Regions from separate parts of the Mesorhizobium sp. M8A.F.Ca.ET.057.01.1.1 genome, predicted to be linked through region 2. Evidence: predicted binding sites of a transcription regulator. Region 2 holds the regulator's gene; each other region holds the start of a gene.
The links. The regulator PhoB, encoded in region 2, activates phosphate uptake and scavenging genes when phosphate is short. The targets are predictions, from matches to a motif close to TGTCATNNANCTGTCAT.

Region 1 (6,018 bases), 1.0 Mb from region 2:
CTTCGATGCTCTCAATCATCTGGCAGGCGTCGATACCGCCGCTGTCTGGCTGTCGGCCCGCAACGGCCCCGCCCTCTTGCCCAAGCGTATCGGCAAGATCGCCGTGCACCGCTTCTCGCCGCTCATGGCGCGCTTGCCGCTGCGCGTCGCCGACGCGGCGATGGCGGTGACGCAGCGCCTGGTTTTCGGCGATCTCACCAAATTCGGCATGCCGCGGGCACCTGCCGGCGGCGCCAGCCGCCTGACTTCCGACTATACCGCGATCGCCGCCGACGATGGCGCCGTCAAGGCCATCAAATCGGGCAGGATCCTGGTGGTGCCGGGGATGCGGGAGTTCACCCGCGATGGCGTCATCCTGGCCAATGGCGGCCTGATCGCTCCCGACATCGTCATTGCCGCGACGGGCTACCGCACCGGGCTGGAGCGCATGGTTGGAAATCTCGGCGTGCTCGACGAGAAAGGCGTTCCCCTCTTCAACGGCGGCCAGGCCGATCCGCAACTGCCCGGCCTGTGGTTCACCGGCATGCGGCCGAGCATCCGCGGCTGCTTCGCCAATGCCGGCATATTGGCCAAGGCGATAGCCAGGCGCGTCGCCGGTCCCGGCCAGCCGGGCACCTCACGCTGATTTCGGCTCCAGCCGCCGGAAGCCGACGGCCTCGGTCAGCATCGCCTCGTCGGCCATGCCGGCATTGTAGAGGGCAAGCAAGGTGAGGGCCAATTCACGCGCCTCGGCGGATTCGGGATGCGCTTGCCGTCGGCGGCAGGCCTCATCGAAGACACGTTGCAAGGTGGCCACTTCGTCAGGTTTGAGCAGGCCACGGTCGTAGATCGAATTGGGCATGGCGATGATCTCCTGATCACGATTTAGGGCGCCATGTTTAAATTGCCAATCTTTCCCGAGGCTTGAATGCAATGCTGCGCAAAAAGAGGGGCCGCGGATCGCCGAAGCCCCTCTCGTTTTGTCTCGCTCGACGTCAGACGCCGATCTTGCCGCCGCCCTGTTTGGTGATCGCCACGACTGCAGGCCGCACCGGCATGTCGGGCTTGAAATCGGGCCAGCGGGTCGACAGGTCCTCATAATAGGAAGGCCGGCCAAACGCGTCCCAGTCCTCACCGCCGTCGCCCGGATGCTGGACGGCGACGAAGGCGGTCTGATCGTCCGGCGTAAACAGCGGGCCGCACATCTCGGCGCCGATCGGCACCCGGAAGAACAGCTTCGAGGTCGCCCGCGCCGATCCTTCCGTGTCCACCGCCCACAGGCCATCGGTGCGGCCGGTGGCCTTCGGGCCCTGGCCGTCGGTGGCGACCCACAGGCGGCCGGCCGAATCGACCGCGCAATTGTCGGGCATGCCGAACCAGCCATTGGCCGTCGTCGCGGTGGAGAAGGTGGCGCCGACATCGGCCACCGCCGGATCGCCGCATTTCAGCAGCACTTCCCACTTGCCCTTTGTGGCGGCGAAATCGCCGCCGTCCTCGACGATCTCGATGATGTGGCCGAAGGCATTCCCGGGGCGCGGGTTGGCGGCGTCGACCTGATCGGCCTTGCGCTTGGAATTGTTGGTCAGCATGACATAGACCTTGCCGTTGCCGGCATTGGGCTGGATGTCTTCGGGCCGGTCCATCTTGGTGGCGCCAAGCAGGTCGGCGGCGCGGCGCGTCTCGATCAGCACGTCGGCCTGGCCGGCAAAACCGTTTTCCGCCGTCAGCGGACCCTGGCCGAACACGATCGGCATCCATTCGACCGAGCCGTCGTCGGCGAATTTGGCGACATGCAGCGTACCCTCGTCGAGCAGGTCCTTGTTGGCTGCGCGGTCGCCGGCATTGAACATGCCCTTGGTGACGAATTTGTAGACATAGTCGAAGCGCTCGTCGTCGCCGAGATAGAAGACGACGCGGCCGTCCTTGGCGACGATCGATTCGGCGCCCTCATGCTTGAAGCGGCCCATGGCGGTGCGCTTGCGCGGCACCGAATTCGGGTCGTTGACATCGACTTCGACGATCCAGCCGAAGCGGTTGGGCTCGTTCGGTTCCTTGGCGAGGTTGAAGCGGTCGTAATGCGCGCCCCATTCATAGGCCCCTTCCGGGATGCCGAGGCGCTTGTAGTTGGCGGCTTCCTTGTGGCCTTCCGGCAGCTCGCCGGAGAAATAGCCATGGATGTTCTCCTCGGCCATCACATAGGTGCCCCAGGGCGTGACGCCGCCGGCGCAGTTGTTGATCGTGCCGAAGACTTTCGTTCCGGACGGATCGGCATTGGTTTTGACGCGGTCATGGCCCGCGACCGGGCCGGACAGCGCCATCTCGGTGCTGGAGGTGATGCGGCGGTTGAGCTTGCCGTCACGCACAACCTGCCATTTGCCGCCGTCCTTGCGGATCTCGACGATGGTGCCGCCATGCGCGGCCATCTCGACATCCACCTGCTCCTTCGACAGCGGCGCCACCTCGGCCGCCTTCTTGCCGTCCTTCTCGACGATCTTGACGATGCCCGGGAACATCAGATGCGGGTTGGTGTATTCGTGGTTGACCACCAGCAGGCCATGTTCCGCCGAGCCATCGATCGCGATATAGCCGACATAGTCGTTGTTGTAGCCGAACTGCCTGGCCTGGGCTTGCGCCGACTGCTTGGTCGGATCGAATTCCGGCGAATCGGCAAACAGCGGATCGCCCCAGCGCAGCAACACATCGGCGTCGTAGCCCGGCGCGACATGGTGCTTGTCGTCGATGCCGGCCTCCAGCTCGTCGAACTTGAAGGCCGAACCTTCCGCTGCGCGGGCATCGTCGGCGGCGATCATCGCCAGCGGGCTGACGGTGGCGGCGATCGCCGAGACGGCAAGCGAACCCTTGAGGAAGCCCCGGCGCGAAAACCGCGCGGCGATGATCTCGCCCATCGTGCGGTTTTCGCTGGGATTGTTGGCCGGTCCTTCGTTTTCCTCGAGCAGGCTGGTGCGGAATCGGGCGTCGGGGGAGCGATGTTCGGTCATGAGAGCCTCTGGCTGGATTGGCTGGAGCTTGTTGCCTGATCGACCGCCTTACAGTCGGCTGATCACATTTTCGTGACACGGTATCCGCGCTGCCGCCCCCTCACGACACCGTTTTTCACGCCGGATATCGGACTTTAGTCCAATCTTGCGCATGCAAAGGTCCTGGAGGACAAACGCAACGGTCGGAGGTCGCTTCCGGTCACCACGTGTTTCGGCGATGTTGGTTGCACTGCAACGTTGGGGTGGGCGCGCCGGCTCAATCGACGGAGTTCAGGATGCACGGATCGATAACGGCCCGTTGTTGCCGGCTGGCTTTCGGATCGGCGGCGCTTCTGGCGCTGACCATCGCTCCCTATGGAATTGCCTTTCATGGCTTCGTGCCTGGAATCGAGGCCGCGACCGCACTCGCCGGCAAGGGTGGGGGTGGCAATGGCGGTGGCGGTGGGAATAGCGGCGGCGGCAACAATGGAAACGGCAACGGCGGCAACAACGGCAACGGCAACGGAAATGGCGCTGATAACGGTGGCGGCAATTCGGGGTCCGGCAAGGGCCAGGGCGGGAAGAGCAGCCATGTCAACGCCATCACCGGCGACGAGATCGACGTGGACGGCAACAAGATTACGGTTCAGCACCCCGACGGCATAACGGAAAAGATCGAGAACGGCCGTTTCAGGATGAAGGATGCGCTCGACCGCACGATCATCGACCGCCCGGCCACACCGGCCGATGTCACCCGCCTCAAGGCCCTCTGAACCTTGGCCTTCTGAAATCTCCGCCTTCTGAAATCTAGGCCTTGTGAAGCTGGTCAACAGGCAACGACCGGCTTCACACGTCACCTCCGCCGCCCCCGGCGGAGGTGACCTCGTTTTCGCGCTGTCTTCCAATGCTGCGATGACTTGGAGAACTCCAGGAAAAGCACGTAGCTTTCCCTGGCTGCGTTGCCGTAAGTCGGCGATTCCAACGACGCCGAACCGCTCTATGAGAAGTCCCTGTCGCGGTCGCGAAACTCGCGCATCATCAGGGCAGCCTCGGTGCGGTTTCGCACGCTGAGTTTCGACAGCACCCCCGTCATGTGGTGCTTGACGGTCTTCTCCTGCAGCTCCAGGCGCAAGGCAACTTCCTTGTTGCTCAGTCCTTCCGCCACCAGCCGCAGGATTTCGGTCTGTCGGCCGGTGAGTTGCCGCAGCCGGTCCGCCACGCCGTTGGTGGGCTGCAGGGACTGCACATCGGAAAGCAGCCGGGCCGACAACATCGGCGAAAGATAGCTTTCGCCGGCCGCCACGTTGCGCAGGATATCGGCAAGCGAGCGCGATCCGACTCCTTTGAGGATATAGCCGTGCACCCCCGCGTTCAGGGCCTTGGTCACGTCGGCATTGGCCTCCGAGACGGTCAGCATGACGATCTTCTGGGCGGGATGCTCGGCAAGGATGCTTGCAACCGCGGCCAGGCCGCCGCCGGGCATCGAAATGTCGAGCAGCAATATGTCGGGCTGCACGGTCGAGGCGATGCGTTCCGCGTCCTGCGCGGTAGCCCCCTCTCCGACCACTTCGAAGCCTCCGATCTCCGACAGGCTGCGTGTCACACCCTCGCGGAAGAGAGGATGGTCGTCGACAATGGCGATGCGAATGGCCCCCATCATGCTTGCTCCTCGACCGAAAGACGGATCATCAGTTTCGTGCCCTTCGGCCCCGTCAGGGTTTCGAACTGTCCGCCAATGCTTTCAACCCGCTCCCTGAGGCCAGCCAGCCCCAACCCTTCGGCCCGAGCCGGATCGAAGCCCGGCCCGCCATCCGAAACTTCGACGAAAAGCCGGCCATTCTTCATTCCCGCACGCACCGCCTGATCCTTGCCCCGCCCGTGGCGGTAGGCATTGTTCAGCCCCTCCTGCACGAATCGATAGATGCTGATCTTCTCAGAAGCGCCGGGTTCGGGCAAATGTTTGGGCAGCGTAAGCGTCACCGACGTGCCCGTCCGGTGCTCATGCTCCTCGACGGCCAGCCGCAGCACCTCCGCCGCCGCCGCCGTTTCTATCTGCGGCAGCACCAGGCCGGTGCAGATGCCGCGTATCTCGCGCATCGCGTCCTCCAGCGTCTTGCGGATCATGGCGACCTCGGTCGAGCGGCCTTCGCTGCCATGGCCGTCGCCGGTAAACACCGGACTGTCCATGCGCAGCGCCGCCAGGGCCACGAGCTGGGCCGGGCCGTCATGCAGGTCGGCGCCGATCCGGCGAAGGTACCTTTCGTTGAGCGCGGTCGCGCGGCGGGACGCCCGCTGCACGCGCTGCCGCAAGGCGCTGTTCTGCGTCACCAGGCCCTGCAGCTCCGACACCTGGCGGCGCAGCGCCCCGCGCTGGTCGTCGATGGTGCGGCTGGCGCGCAGGACGATGCCCGACAGAAGCAGGAATGCCGTCAAGGTGGTGCCGGCCACGACCAGCCAACTCGACAGCAGGGCGGAAGCCAGGGTGGCCTTGAAATCGCCGGCGAGCTCGTAGAATTCGGTGACGGCGACCACGTCGCCGGACCAGGGTTCGCGCACCGGATTGTAGATCTCGAGCAATGGCATACCCGCGGCCCGCTCCTTGTCTTCGTTCTCGTCGAACGTATCGAACTGGGCCACGACGCTACCCTGGAAGGCGGAACGCAGATTTTTGTTCAGGTCGAAGCGGCGGCCGATCAAATCAGCGTTCTTCGCGTAGAGCACCGTGCCGTCGCGGCGCCAGAGCCTGAACGATGCCAGGCGTTTGCCGAGCGCGCCCTGGCCGAGCGTCTCGTCGAGCGCCTGTTTGACGGATTCGCTGAGCTCCTCGCTCTTGCGCAGGTCGGGCAGCAACGGCGCAATCACACTGTCGACATAGAGCGCCGTCGTGGCGGCCGAATTGCGAATGACGCCGTCCCGGATCTGCGTCGTCACCCAAGTCCCCACGATCAGCATGACGACCAGCAGCCCAAAGCCGCCGGCAACGACGAATTGCAGGGCAAGGGAAAGCTCGCTCCAGCGCCGCGCCAAGTTCTGAAGAATACGAATCATGAGCCCCTGACGC
Region 2 (6,018 bases):
CTCAGTCCCTATGAGGAATGGCAGCAACTGGCATGGACCGGCGCACTCATAATCACCCTGACGGTTCTCGGCCTGAGCATTTTCGCCCGCAGCCTTACCGGACGCAGAGAGGACAGATGAAACCGATGTTGTCCACCGAGTTGAACACGCCCGAAGTGGCCGTGGATAAGGCCAAGATCGAGGTCAAGAACCTCAACTTCTACTACGGCCAGTCGAAGGCGTTGAAGGATATCAGCCTGTCGCTGCCCGAGCGCAGCGTTACCGCCTTCATCGGCCCGTCGGGCTGCGGGAAGTCGACGTTGCTGCGCGTCTTCAACCGCATCTACGAGCTCTACCCGAAGCAGAGCGCCGACGGCCAGGTGCTGCTCGACGGCCAGAACATCCTCGACCGCTCGCAGGATCTCAACCTCCTGCGCACCAAGATCGGCATGGTGTTCCAGAAGCCGACGCCGTTCCCGATGTCGATCTACGAGAACATCGCTTTCGGCGTCCGTCTCTACGAGAAGATCAGCAAGTCCGAGATGGACGGCCGTGTCGAACAGGCGCTGAAGCGCGCGGCATTGTGGACCGAGGTCAAGGACAAGCTCAACGCCAGCGGCCTCAGCCTGTCGGGCGGCCAGCAGCAGCGTCTTTGCATCGCACGCACCGTGGCGGTGAAGCCGGAAGTCATCCTGCTCGACGAACCGGCCTCGGCGCTCGATCCGCTGTCGACCGCCAAGATCGAGGAACTGATCGACGAGCTGCAGGCCGACTACACGATCGTCATCGTCACCCACAACATGCAGCAGGCGGCGCGCGTGTCGCGCCAGACGGCTTTCATGTATCTGGGCGAACTGGTCGAATTCGACAAGACCGAGAAGATCTTCACGTCGCCTCGCGAGAAGCGCACGCAGGACTACATCACCGGCCGCTTCGGCTGATATCACGCATACGAGGACCAGGATCATGGCCGAACACACAGTCGCAGCCTTCGATGAGGATCTCGGACAGATCAGCAGGCTTATCAGCGACATGGGCGATCTCGCCGGCACGATGGTCGGCGGTGCCACCAAGGCTCTGCTGAATTCCGACAACGCGCTGGCACAGCGCGTCGTCTCCGACGACGCCATCATGGATGCGCGCCAGCGCGAACTCGACGACCGCGCCATCACCCTGATCGCCAAGCGCCAGCCGATGGCCGACGATCTGCGTCATGTCGTCGGCTCGATCCGCATGGCGGGCGACCTCGAGCGCATCGGCGACCTTGCCAAGAACATCGCCAAGCGTGTCGGTTCCGTCGGCCTCGCCGCCACGCCGCGCGACTTGTCGCACTCGATCGACTCCATGGCGCAGCTGGTGCTGATCCAGGTGCAGGGCGTGGTCGAGGAATATGCGGCCGGCGATGCCGCCGCCCTCGCCAAGCTCAGGAATGACGACGAACGCATCGACGTCAAATATACCTCGGTGTTCCGCGAACTGCTGACCTACATGATGGAGGATCCGCGCAACATCACGGCTTGCACGCATCTCTTGTTCTGCGCCAAGAATCTCGAACGCATCGGCGACCATGTGACCAACATCGCCGAGAATGCGTATTATGTGCTGACCGGAACGCAACTGCCCGCCAACCGTCCGAAGCAGGACGAGACGGCGATGTCGGCGCCGGCGGCTTGACGATAGGATGATCTGCCAATGATCGCGCCACGCATCATGGTGGTGGAGGACGAGGAGCCGCTCGGCGTGCTCCTCCGCTACAATCTGGAATCGGAAGGCTACCAGGTCGAGGTGGTGCCGCGCGGCGACGAAGCCGAGATCCGCCTCCAGGAGAACGTGCCCGACCTCCTGGTGCTCGACTGGATGGTGCCGGCTGTTTCCGGCATTGAACTCTGTCGGCGCCTGCGAATGCGGCCCGAGACCGAGAGGCTGCCGATCATCATGCTGACGGCGCGCGGCGAGGAGAGCGACCGCGTGCGCGGCCTCTCGACCGGCGCCGACGATTATCTGGTCAAGCCGTTCTCGACGCCGGAATTCATGGCCCGGGTCAAGGCGTTGCTGCGCCGCGCCAAGCCGGAAGTGCTGTCCAGCGTGCTCAAGGTCGGCGACATCGTGCTCGACCGTGAATCGCACCGGGTCTATCGCAAGAAGAGCGAAATCCGGCTCGGGCCGACCGAGTTCCGGCTGCTGGAATTCATGATGCGCCATCCCGGCCGGGTGTTCTCGCGCAGCCAGTTGCTCGACAATGTCTGGGGCGAGACGATCTATATCGACGAGCGCACGGTGGACGTGCATGTCGGCCGGCTGCGCAAGGCGGTCAACAATGGCCGCATGCCCGACGTCATCCGCACCATCCGCGGGGCTGGATACGCGATCAGGGAAGACTAGGTCGAGGGCGGCTACGCCCCTGACTTCGTCATCCACGGGCGGCGCAGACCCGAGGATCCATCCCGGGACCTCGACGCGTCGCCGCAGTGCGGAATTCTGCACCGTTGCACTCTACGATCGAGGTCCCGGCATGGATCCCAGGGTCTCCTCGACGCCGCTTCGCGGCTGCTCCGCCCAGGGATGACGACCTTGAGGGTGCTCGGCCAACCTCCAGCATTGGTGGTGATTCACCGGAGCGTTAGCTCAGGCGATGCTCTTCCCAGCACCGCCTCTCGCCTGCACGCCCGGCGCGAAAATCTCCTGGTCGACGAAGCTCAAGGCGCGCATGGCGCAGCCTTCGCGGATGAGCGGCAGTTCGTTCGGCTCGGTGTCGAAGGAAATCGATTCCGAATGCTGGCCGCCGGCGGTCTGGGCGATGGCCTCGCGCAAGGCCGGCTCGATCAGGTCGAAGGCGGCGGCACTGACGCCGACCATGGCGACCGGCGCCGGGTCGATCAGCGCAAACAGACTGCCCAGCCCATAGCCCAGCGCCTCGCCGGCCTTGCGATAGGCTTCGCGCTCCGGTCCGTCTTTCTCCCTTGCCGTAGCGGCGAGTGTCCGCATCTGCGCGTCGCTGACATCGGCGACCGGTTCGGCGTCCTCGCCAAGCTGCCTGGCATTACGCCAGATGGCATAGTTGCCGGCATAGGCCTCGACGCAGCCGCGCCGCCCGCAGCGGCAGAGCGCGCCGCCCGGGCGATGGATCATGTGGCCGAATTCGCCGCCCGATGAATGCGTGCCGGTGAACAGCTCGCCCTTCAGCACCAGGCCCATGCCAATGCCGTGCGAGAGCAGGATGGCGATGAAGTCGTCGCGGTACCGTTGGGGGTCGCGCCAGCGCAGCGCCACCGCCATCATGTTGCAGTCGTTCTCCATCGTGGCGGGGATGCCGAATTCGGCTTCGAGTATGTCGGCGAAGGCAATGTCTGTCTGTGGCGTGATCGGCGACCACAGCATGGCACGCGCCTTGGTGTCGGTGATGCCCTGGATCGCCAGCGCGATGCGGGCAACACTGCGGACATCGAGATCGGGGTCCTCGATGCGGCGGCGCACTATTGCCGTGCATTCGCCGATAAGCGCCTCGCGCGACATGGTCAGCGTGTCCAGCCGGCGCTGTTCCTCGGCGACCACCTGGCCGGCATAATCGATGACGGCGACGGATAGGAAATTCAGCGACAGCACCACGGTCATCACAGCCGCGGCCTCGGGGTTGAGGCCGAGGCCAACCTGCGGCCGGCCGCGTTTGAGTAAGCCGGCCTCGTTCGGCTTGCCTTCGGTCAGGATGCCCTCGCCGATCAGGTCGGCGGATATCGCCGATATGGTCGAGTGGCTGAGGCCGGTGCTGGCGGCGATCTCGGTGCGCGAGGGCTGACCCTCCCGACGCACCGCTGCAATCACCATTGCGCGGTTGCGCCGGCGCAGATCGTCGTGGCGGATTCCCACCGACATGCTTTTCCTCCCGGTTGCCGCGGTTCTTGATCCCCCTCGAATACCTCCGGCAACAGGGTCAAATACTGGCAGAAGCGGCTGGCGCTGTCATTTATTTATTGCGAGGCTCGAAAAAAAGTTTCCAGCACCTCAAAATCCATCAGAATCGATGTTGACAGTGTTCCGGCGATGGACCAGTGTTTTTTCGAGGCTCGAAAAAATAGAGCCTTTGTGCCGGCCTTCGGGCCAGTTTGGTCGCGCCATACGCGGCGCAGGGAGGATATCATGAAGAGATTCACAGCCGCCATCCTGGCGGGTGTCGCCATGTCGCTGACGCTGGGGTCGGTCGCGCAGGCAAAGGACAAGGTCATCGGCGTTTCCTGGTCCAATTTCCAGGAAGAGCGCTGGAAGACCGACGAGGCCGCCATGAAGAAGGCAATCGAGGCCGCGGGCGACAAGTACATTTCCGCCGATGCGCAGTCCAATCCCGGCAAGCAGCTGACCGATGTCGAGAGCCTGATTTCGCAGGGCGCCAATTCGCTGATCATCCTGGCGCAGGATGCTTCGGCGATCGGTCCGGCTGTGCAGAAGGCGCTCGACGAGGGCATTCCGGTCGTCGGCTATGACCGCCTGATCGAGAACAAGGACGTCTTCTACCTGACCTTCGACAACAAGGAAGTCGGCCGCATGCAGGCCCGCGAAGTGTTCAAGGTGAAGCCTGAAGGCAACTACGTCTTCATCAAGGGCTCGGGTGCCGACCCGAATGCCGACTTCCTGTTCTCGGGCTCGATGGAAGTGCTGAAGGAAGCCATCGACTCGGGCAAGATCAAGAATGTCGGCGAGGCCTATACGGACGGCTGGCTGCCCGCCAACGCCCAGAAGAACATGGAGCAGTTCCTCACCGCCAATGACAACAAGGTCGACGCGGTGGTCGCGGCCAATGACGGCACCGCCGGCGGCGTCGTCGCGGCGCTGACGGCGCAGGGGCTCGCCGGCACCGTGCCAGTCTCTGGCCAGGACGGCGACCACGCAGCGCTCAACCGCATCGCGCTCGGCACCCAGACCGTGTCGGTGTGGAAGGACGCGCGTGAACTCGGCAAGAACGCCGCCGAGATCGCCTCGCAGCTCGCCGACGGCAAGAAGATGACCGACATCGCCGGCGTGAAGGATTTCACGACGCCTGGCGGCAACACCGTCAAGTCGCTGTTCCTGACCCCGGTCGCCATCACCAAGGATAATCTCAACCTCGTCATCGACGCCGGCTGGATCAAGAAGGACGAAGTCTGCGCGGGCGTTGCCGCCGGCAGCGTCGCGGCCTGCAACTGAGTTTGACCGCTTGAAGAAATGAAGGCGCCGCGGCCCAAAGCCGCGGCGTTTTCTCAAAAAGATTTGTGTTTCCGCATCGCGCGGATAGCTTCTAGGCTGGCTTCGGCATCCGCTTCAGACGGCCAGCCGGTTGGAGGAAATCATGACCGATACCACGTCCAACCCGCAGGCCGACACCGCGCGCGCCTCGGAACTCGGCGCAGTCGCCCGGTTCCTGAAGGCGACCGAGATAGACACCCGCATGCTTGGCATGATCGGCGCCCTGCTGCTGATCTGGGTCGCGCTGCATGTGATTTCGAGCCTGCGTCTTGGCGTCAATCCGCTCGATTTCGACAGCCGCACGTTTCTCACGCCGCGCAATCTGTGGAACCTGTCGGTGCAGACGTCCGCGGTCGCCATCATGGCCTGTGGCATGGTGCTGGTCATCGTCATGCGCAACATCGACCTGTCCGTCGGTTCCGCCGAGGGCCTGATCGGCATGGTCATGGGTTTTGCGCAGGTGCATTTCCTGGTTCGGTTCGTGGGGCTTGAACTCGGCAACCCGTGGATCTGGGTCCTGGCTCTGGTCCTCGGCCTGGCGCTCGGCCTTTTGATCGGCGCCTTCCAGGGCTTCGTCATTGCCTATCTCGAAGTGCCGGCTTTCATCGTCACGCTGGGCGGCCTGCTGGTCTGGCGCGGCGCCGCCTGGTGGGTCACGTCAGGCCAGACGGTGGCACCGCTCGACGCCACCTTCCAACTGATGGGCGGCGGCCCGGCCGGATCGATCGGCGCCACCTGGAGTTGGGTCGTGGGCATCGTCGCCTGCCTGGCCGTCGTGTTCGCGCTGTTCAACGGGCGGGTGCAGCGCAAACGCTTCCGTTTCCC
Region 3 (6,018 bases), 3.3 Mb from region 2:
GGCCCAGAATCTGTTCATGCACAGTTGGATTGGTGATCGGCACCATGGTCTCGACGCGGCGGTCGAGATTGCGCGGCATCAGGTCGGCCGAGGAGATGTAGACAATCGCCTCGTCCGAGGGAAGGCCATGGCCGTTGCCGAAGCAATAGATACGGCTGTGCTCGAGGAACCGGCCAACGATCGACTTGACCCTGATGTTCTCCGACAGGCCCGGCACCTGCGGCCGCAGACAGCATATGCCGCGCACGACGAGGTCGATTTCCACACCGGCACGGCTGGCATCGTAGAGCGCATCGATGATGATGGGGTCGACGAGCGCGTTCATCTTCATCCAGATGCGCGCCGGCCGTCCCTCCAACGCATGGGCAATCTCGGCTGAAATGTGCTGGAGGATGCGGTTCCTCAGCGTGAACGGCGAGATCGCCAGTCGCATTTCGGCGGTCGGCTCGGCATAGCCGGTGATGAAATTGAACAGCTGGGCGACGTCGCGGGCAATCGTCGGATCGGTGGTGAAGAAGGACAGGTCGGTGTAGATGCGCGCCGTCACCGGATGGTAGTTGCCGGTGCCGAGATGGACGTAGTTGCGCAGCTTGCCGTCCTCGCGCCGCACCACCAGCGACATCTTGGCATGGGTCTTGAGTTCGAGGAACCCGAACACGACCTGCACGCCGGCGCGTTCAAGATCGCGAGCCCAGCGAATGTTGGCTTCCTCGTCGAAACGCGCCTTGAGCTCGACCAGCGCCGTCACCGACTTGCCAGCCTCGGCAGCGTCGACCAGCGCACGCACGATCGGGCTGTCGTTGGAGGTGCGATAGAGCGTCTGCTTGATCGCCACCACTTCGGGGTCGGCCATTGCCTGGCGAAGGAACTGCACCACCACGTCGAACGACTCGTAGGGGTGATGAACGACGATGTCCTTCTCGCGGATGGCGGCAAAACAGTCGCCGCCATGCTCGCGGATGCGTTCGGGAAAGCGTGGGTTGTAGGGCGTGAACTTCAGGTCGTCGCGGGGAACGGAGACGATCTCCGAGATCTGGCTGAGCGCCAGCGGCCCGGTGAGCACGCTGATGCGGCTCGACGAGACGCCAAGCTCGCCGGCGACGAAATCGCGCAATTCCCCGGGCATCAGCATGTCGAACTCGATGCGGATAACCGAACCGCGGCGACGACGCTTCAGCGCCGTTTCGAACAGCCGCACGAGATCTTCCGATTCTTCCTCGACCTCGATATCGCTGTCGCGGATGATGCGGAACGTGCCCGAGCCCTTGACCTCATAGCCGGGGAACAGATTGCCGATGTAAAGGCCGACCGCCTCCTCCAGCGGAATGAAGCGGACATGGTTCCTGCGATCCGGAAGGCGGATAAAGCGCTTCAGCGCCACCGGCAGGCGCAGCAATGCGCTCATCTCCTCGCCATTCTTGCGGTGGCGAAGCTGCAACGCCATGGAGAAGCCGAGATTGGGAATGAACGGGAACGGATGCGCCGGGTCGATCGACAGCGGGGTGAGCACCGGAAACACCTGGTCTTGGAAATGCTCTTCCAGCCAGGCCTTTTCGTCCTTGGTCAGCGCATCGCGGGTGATGCTCTCGATGCCTTCCTTGTTGAGCAGAACCGTGAGTGCCGAAAGGCTCTTCTGCTGGTCCTCCTGCAGCCGCTCGACTTCACGCAGCAATTGTTCGAGCTGCTGTTCGGGGGTGCGTCCGTCCGGGCTCTTCAGCACGATGCCCTCGCGCACCTGGCCTGCAAGGCCGGCGACGCGCACCATGAAGAACTCGTCGAGATTGGCGGCCGAGATCGACAGGAAGCGGACGCGCTCCAGCAGCGGGTGATGGGTGTTCAGCGATTCCTCGAGAACGCGGCGATTGAACTGCAGCCAGGAGAACTCGCGGTTGACGAAACGGTCCGGATTGCCTTCCGGGCTCGCTGCCGCGACGTTGTTGAATTCGCTCTGTACCGGCTTCAATTCGTTCATGATTCCTGCTCTTCCGCCCGCCTTGGCCGGTTAACCGGCTTAACTTATCCTGTGGCAGGCTTTTGCGACAGTTCTCTGACAGGCTTTTGCGACAGTTTGATTTCATCGAACTTGCAAAGAGGCTTGATATGATCCAGATGCAGAAGAGACTGCGTTAAGGAGACGACGATGGCAGGCGGTTCCATTCCCCATTTCCAGAACGATGCGGGTCATCCGGCGATCGACATCGGGGTCAAGGAATTCATGTGCACGGGCGCCAACCCGCCTTTCGATCATCCGCATGTGTTTCTCGACATGGGCGACGACAATGAGAAAGTCTGCCCCTACTGCTCGACCCTCTACCGCTATTCGCCGAAGCTGAAGGCGACGGAAACCCTGCCGGCGGGCTGCCTCTACATCGACCAGGCCGCCTGACTCTCTCGCGACAGACCCGATGGACGACGCGCGCTCCCGGCAGATCGTCATCGCCGGGGCCGGCATTGCCGGGCTGACCGCGGCACTTGCGTTCGCCGAACGCGGCTACCCCGTGCAAGTGTTCGAACAGGCGCGGCGCCTGGAAGCGGCGGGCGCCGGCCTCCAGCTTTCTCCCAACGCGACACGCATCCTGCGCCCACTCGGCGTGCTCGACCGGCTGCTGCCGGCAGCGGTGAGGCCCGAGGCGGTGGTGCTGAAGGACGCCGCGACGCTGCGCGAACTGGCGCGCGTGCCGCTCGGACAAGCCGCCGAAGCCCGCTGGCAGGCGCCCTATCTCGTCGCCCACAGGGCTGACCTGCAGAACGCGCTGACGGCGCGCGTCGCCGAGATGCCGAACATTCTCGTGACCACCGGTGCGCGCATCGGCAGCGTTGTCAAAGGCGGTCGTGGCATTACCGCGACTGCCGAGATGGAAGGCAAGACAATCGAGACCGAGGGCTCCCTGCTGGTCGGCGCCGATGGCGTCTGGTCATCCGTGCGCGCGCTTGTCGACACAACCAAGGGGGTGGCATCGCCGAGAAGTCGCTTTTCGGGCGAGCTGGCCTGGCGTGCCACTGTTCCTGCCGACAGCGCTGCCGGACAAGCCTTTGCCGCGATCGGCGCAACCAATTGCGTCACCACCTTCCTGCATCCCGGCTTCCATATGGTCGCCTATCCCGTCAGCAAAGGTGCGGCCTTCAATCTTGTCGCCTTCACCAAGGGCGAACGCATTGCCGAGGGCTGGTCCGGGAACGCCGACACTAGGATCTTGACCGGTGCCATGCGCGGTACAGCGGCAGCACTCGCCCGTCTGATCGAGGAAGCCGGCCCGTGGACGGCGTGGCCGATCCATACGGTCGAGAGCAAACAGCCTTGGACGACCGGTGGCATAGCGCTGATCGGCGATGCTGCGCATGCGATGACGCCGTTCGCGGCGCAAGGTGCCGCCATGGCGGTCGAGGATGCGGCGATGCTCGCGGATGCCGTTGCCGACTTCCCCGCCGACCCCTTGGCCGCCCTTGCAGTTTGGGAGCAGTCGCGGCGACCGCGTGTCGTGCAGGTCGCCCGACGCGGCGCTGTCAACCGGCTCGCCTGGCATGCCTCAGGTCCAGTGGCGATTGCCCGCAACCTATTCCTGAAGATGCGCTCGTCTGACAGGCTCGCCGCCGATCTCGACTGGCTTTATGGCTGGCATGCCGCGCCAGGACGGTAGGCTTGCAGGCATCCCCAGCCGACCACGCGACGTACCCTAGAGGCACGTGACAGCCGTAGTCGCAAAGGGACTTGCGCAGGCTTATGAAAACAAAGTGCCCACGACCGGCTTCAAATACAGGCTGTGATACAGCAGAAAGAAAACCAGAGCCGCGACCGCAGCGCAGGAGATGGCCGCAGCCACGGCGGTAGCGATTGCCATGTAAATGTTACTCTTCAGAGCATATTTTGACACGATAACGAGCTGGACAAGAACCGCCACGGACGAAAATTTCCAAATTCCATAAGGGCTTAGCGCTCTATCCAAATTCCTTACCAATTCATTCGCCTGAAACATTGCTCCAAGGACCGTCCATGCGACCACCTCCCCCATTTTACTCGGCAATATGTAGATAAACCCGATAAATAAATACTTCAATATAGATATGAAAGCGATCATCGCCAATATTATCGGTAATTTCAAAGTAACTCCCTGAAGAACATTTTTGAAATTCGACTTTTCTGCCTTCATGCCGGACAGAGCAGCGATGACACAAGAGGCGACAAAAATAACCATAATTGTCGTAGCCAATTGATATGAAATAAAAAATTTCGATATCTGAAATATCCGAACAGGGCCGGATACGCTAAAATAGCCGACGTAAATCTGTGCCAGCGCCAACACCAATATGACGCCGGAAATTTGAGGCCACGAGAGGTCGCGATCCATTGTGTCGCGAACAGTGATGCGCGGCTTGATATAGAATACCACTCCACTGAAGAAGTATCGTATTAGCTCAACGAAAAATGACATACACCCTCTTGTGGCAGCGGCAGTCCTGCACAATTCAGGATAATATTTAACACCGCATGAAGATGAACGTCATTCATATTTTAGAAAAATCGCATATGACACCAACAACTGTGACGTTGTCATCGTGAAGTATAGTTTGCAGATTCATGATTTCCTGCCTAGGAATTTTGGGCGGCCAGCCATCAATCATACAACCGTATCGACAGGCCGAGCGAAGCCGGCAGCGGGTTCCACCAGCCGGTGCGTAGGCCGGCGGTACGCAGGGCGGCCGCGGTCCAGGTGTTGCAGCCGACCAGCGCGTTGAAATGGCCGTTGGCTTCATAGAAGCGGTCGAAGCTGGAATAGGCAGCGTCCGGAACAAGAAGCGGGCCTTTCGGCCCCCGCTGGAAACTCGCATCGATGAAATCGAGCAGCGCCGCGAAACGCTCCTCGCCGATGTCGAAGCCGACAACATCCGGATGCGGTTCGACGATGGCGCCGGCGACATCGACATGCATGACCGACGCGTCGAGGGTCAGGGCCTTCATCACCGGCACCAGCTTCAACTCGGACCATGTCGGCGTCTCCAGGTAGAAGGCGCGGCCGCCCCAGCCAAAGACAATGTAGCGGACCTCGCGACTATCGGCCGGCATGCCGCCATCGGCGAGGAAATGGAAACGCTGGCGCACCCTGTCGTCGATAGGGATGGCGATGTCGGTGTGGATCGGATTGCTCAGCACCAGGATATGATGCGCGGCGGCGGGATTGGCGGCAGCCGACGGCCACAGCGGCCGCGGCACGAGAGCGCCCAGCGTCACGGCGAGCGCGACAAGGATCAACAGCAGGCCAAGAAAACGTCCGAGCTTTTTCATCAATGGCGGCCTTGCAGACGCACCCGGCGCGGCGCAAACCGCCAGCCTCCTGCCCGTCCATACACAAAAAAGCCCGGCACTGTTTCAGCCGGGCTGTTTGGTCTTTGTCAAAGGCCTAATGCAGGATCTGCGACAGGAACAGCTTCGTGCGCTCATGGCGGGGGTGGTCGAAGAACTCGGCCGGCGTGTTCTGCTCGACGATCTGGCCCTGGTCCATGAAGATGACCCGGTTGGCGACCTTGCGGGCAAAGCCCATTTCATGCGTGACGCACAGCATGGTCATGCCCTCTTCGGCCAGCCCCACCATGGTCTCCAGCACTTCCTTGATCATTTCAGGGTCGAGCGCCGAGGTCGGCTCGTCGAACAGCATGATGCGCGGGTTCATGCACAGCGAGCGTGCGATCGCCACGCGCTGCTGCTGGCCGCCGGAAAGCTGGCCCGGATATTTATTGGCCTGCTCGGGAATCTTCACACGCTTGAGGAAATGCATGGCGATCTCCTCGGCCTGCTTCTTCGGCGTCTTGCGCACCCAGATCGGCGCCAGCGTGCAGTTCTCCAGGATGGTCAGATGCGGAAACAGGTTGAAGTGCTGGAACACCATGCCGACCTCGCGGCGCACCTCGTCGATCTTCTTGAGATCATTGGTGAGTTCCTTGCCGTCGACGATGATCTTGCCTTTCTGGTGCTCCTCCAGCCGGTTGATGCAGCGGATCATGGTCGACTTGCCGGAGCCGGAC

Region 1: EJ077_RS30340 (PhoX family protein) is a predicted target of PhoB. The motif match lies at 3,040-3,056, and genes of this name have one in related genera.
Region 3: EJ077_RS19460 (RNA degradosome polyphosphate kinase) is a predicted target of PhoB. The motif match lies at 2,037-2,053, and genes of this name have one in related genera.

The regions. Positions count from the first base shown of each region.
Region 1 covers NZ_CP034454.1:6,383,228-6,389,245, reverse strand. Annotated here, with positions in the region: partial or broken gene EJ077_RS30350 (flavin-containing monooxygenase) at 1-625, shown strand, start outside; gene EJ077_RS30345 (hypothetical protein) at 617-841, opposite strand; gene EJ077_RS30340 (PhoX family protein) at 975-2,978, opposite strand; gene EJ077_RS30335 (hypothetical protein) at 3,254-3,730, shown strand; gene EJ077_RS30330 (response regulator) at 3,955-4,617, opposite strand; gene EJ077_RS30325 (sensor histidine kinase) at 4,614-6,005, opposite strand.
Region 2 covers NZ_CP034454.1:772,082-778,099, forward strand. Annotated here, with positions in the region: gene pstA (phosphate ABC transporter permease PstA) at 1-120, shown strand, start outside; gene pstB (phosphate ABC transporter ATP-binding protein PstB) at 117-920, shown strand; gene phoU (phosphate signaling complex protein PhoU) at 946-1,653, shown strand; gene phoB (phosphate regulon transcriptional regulator PhoB) at 1,672-2,361, shown strand; gene EJ077_RS03555 (ROK family protein) at 2,605-3,849, opposite strand; gene xylF (D-xylose ABC transporter substrate-binding protein) at 4,114-5,154, shown strand; gene EJ077_RS03565 (sugar ABC transporter permease) at 5,297-6,018, shown strand, end outside.
Region 3 covers NZ_CP034454.1:4,079,169-4,085,186, forward strand. Annotated here, with positions in the region: gene EJ077_RS19460 (RNA degradosome polyphosphate kinase) at 1-1,972, opposite strand, end outside; gene EJ077_RS19465 (zinc-finger domain-containing protein) at 2,141-2,386, shown strand; gene EJ077_RS19470 (FAD-dependent monooxygenase) at 2,406-3,638, shown strand; gene EJ077_RS19475 (hypothetical protein) at 3,720-4,430, opposite strand; gene EJ077_RS19480 (TIGR02117 family protein) at 4,613-5,281, opposite strand; gene EJ077_RS19485 (amino acid ABC transporter ATP-binding protein) at 5,397-6,018, opposite strand, start outside.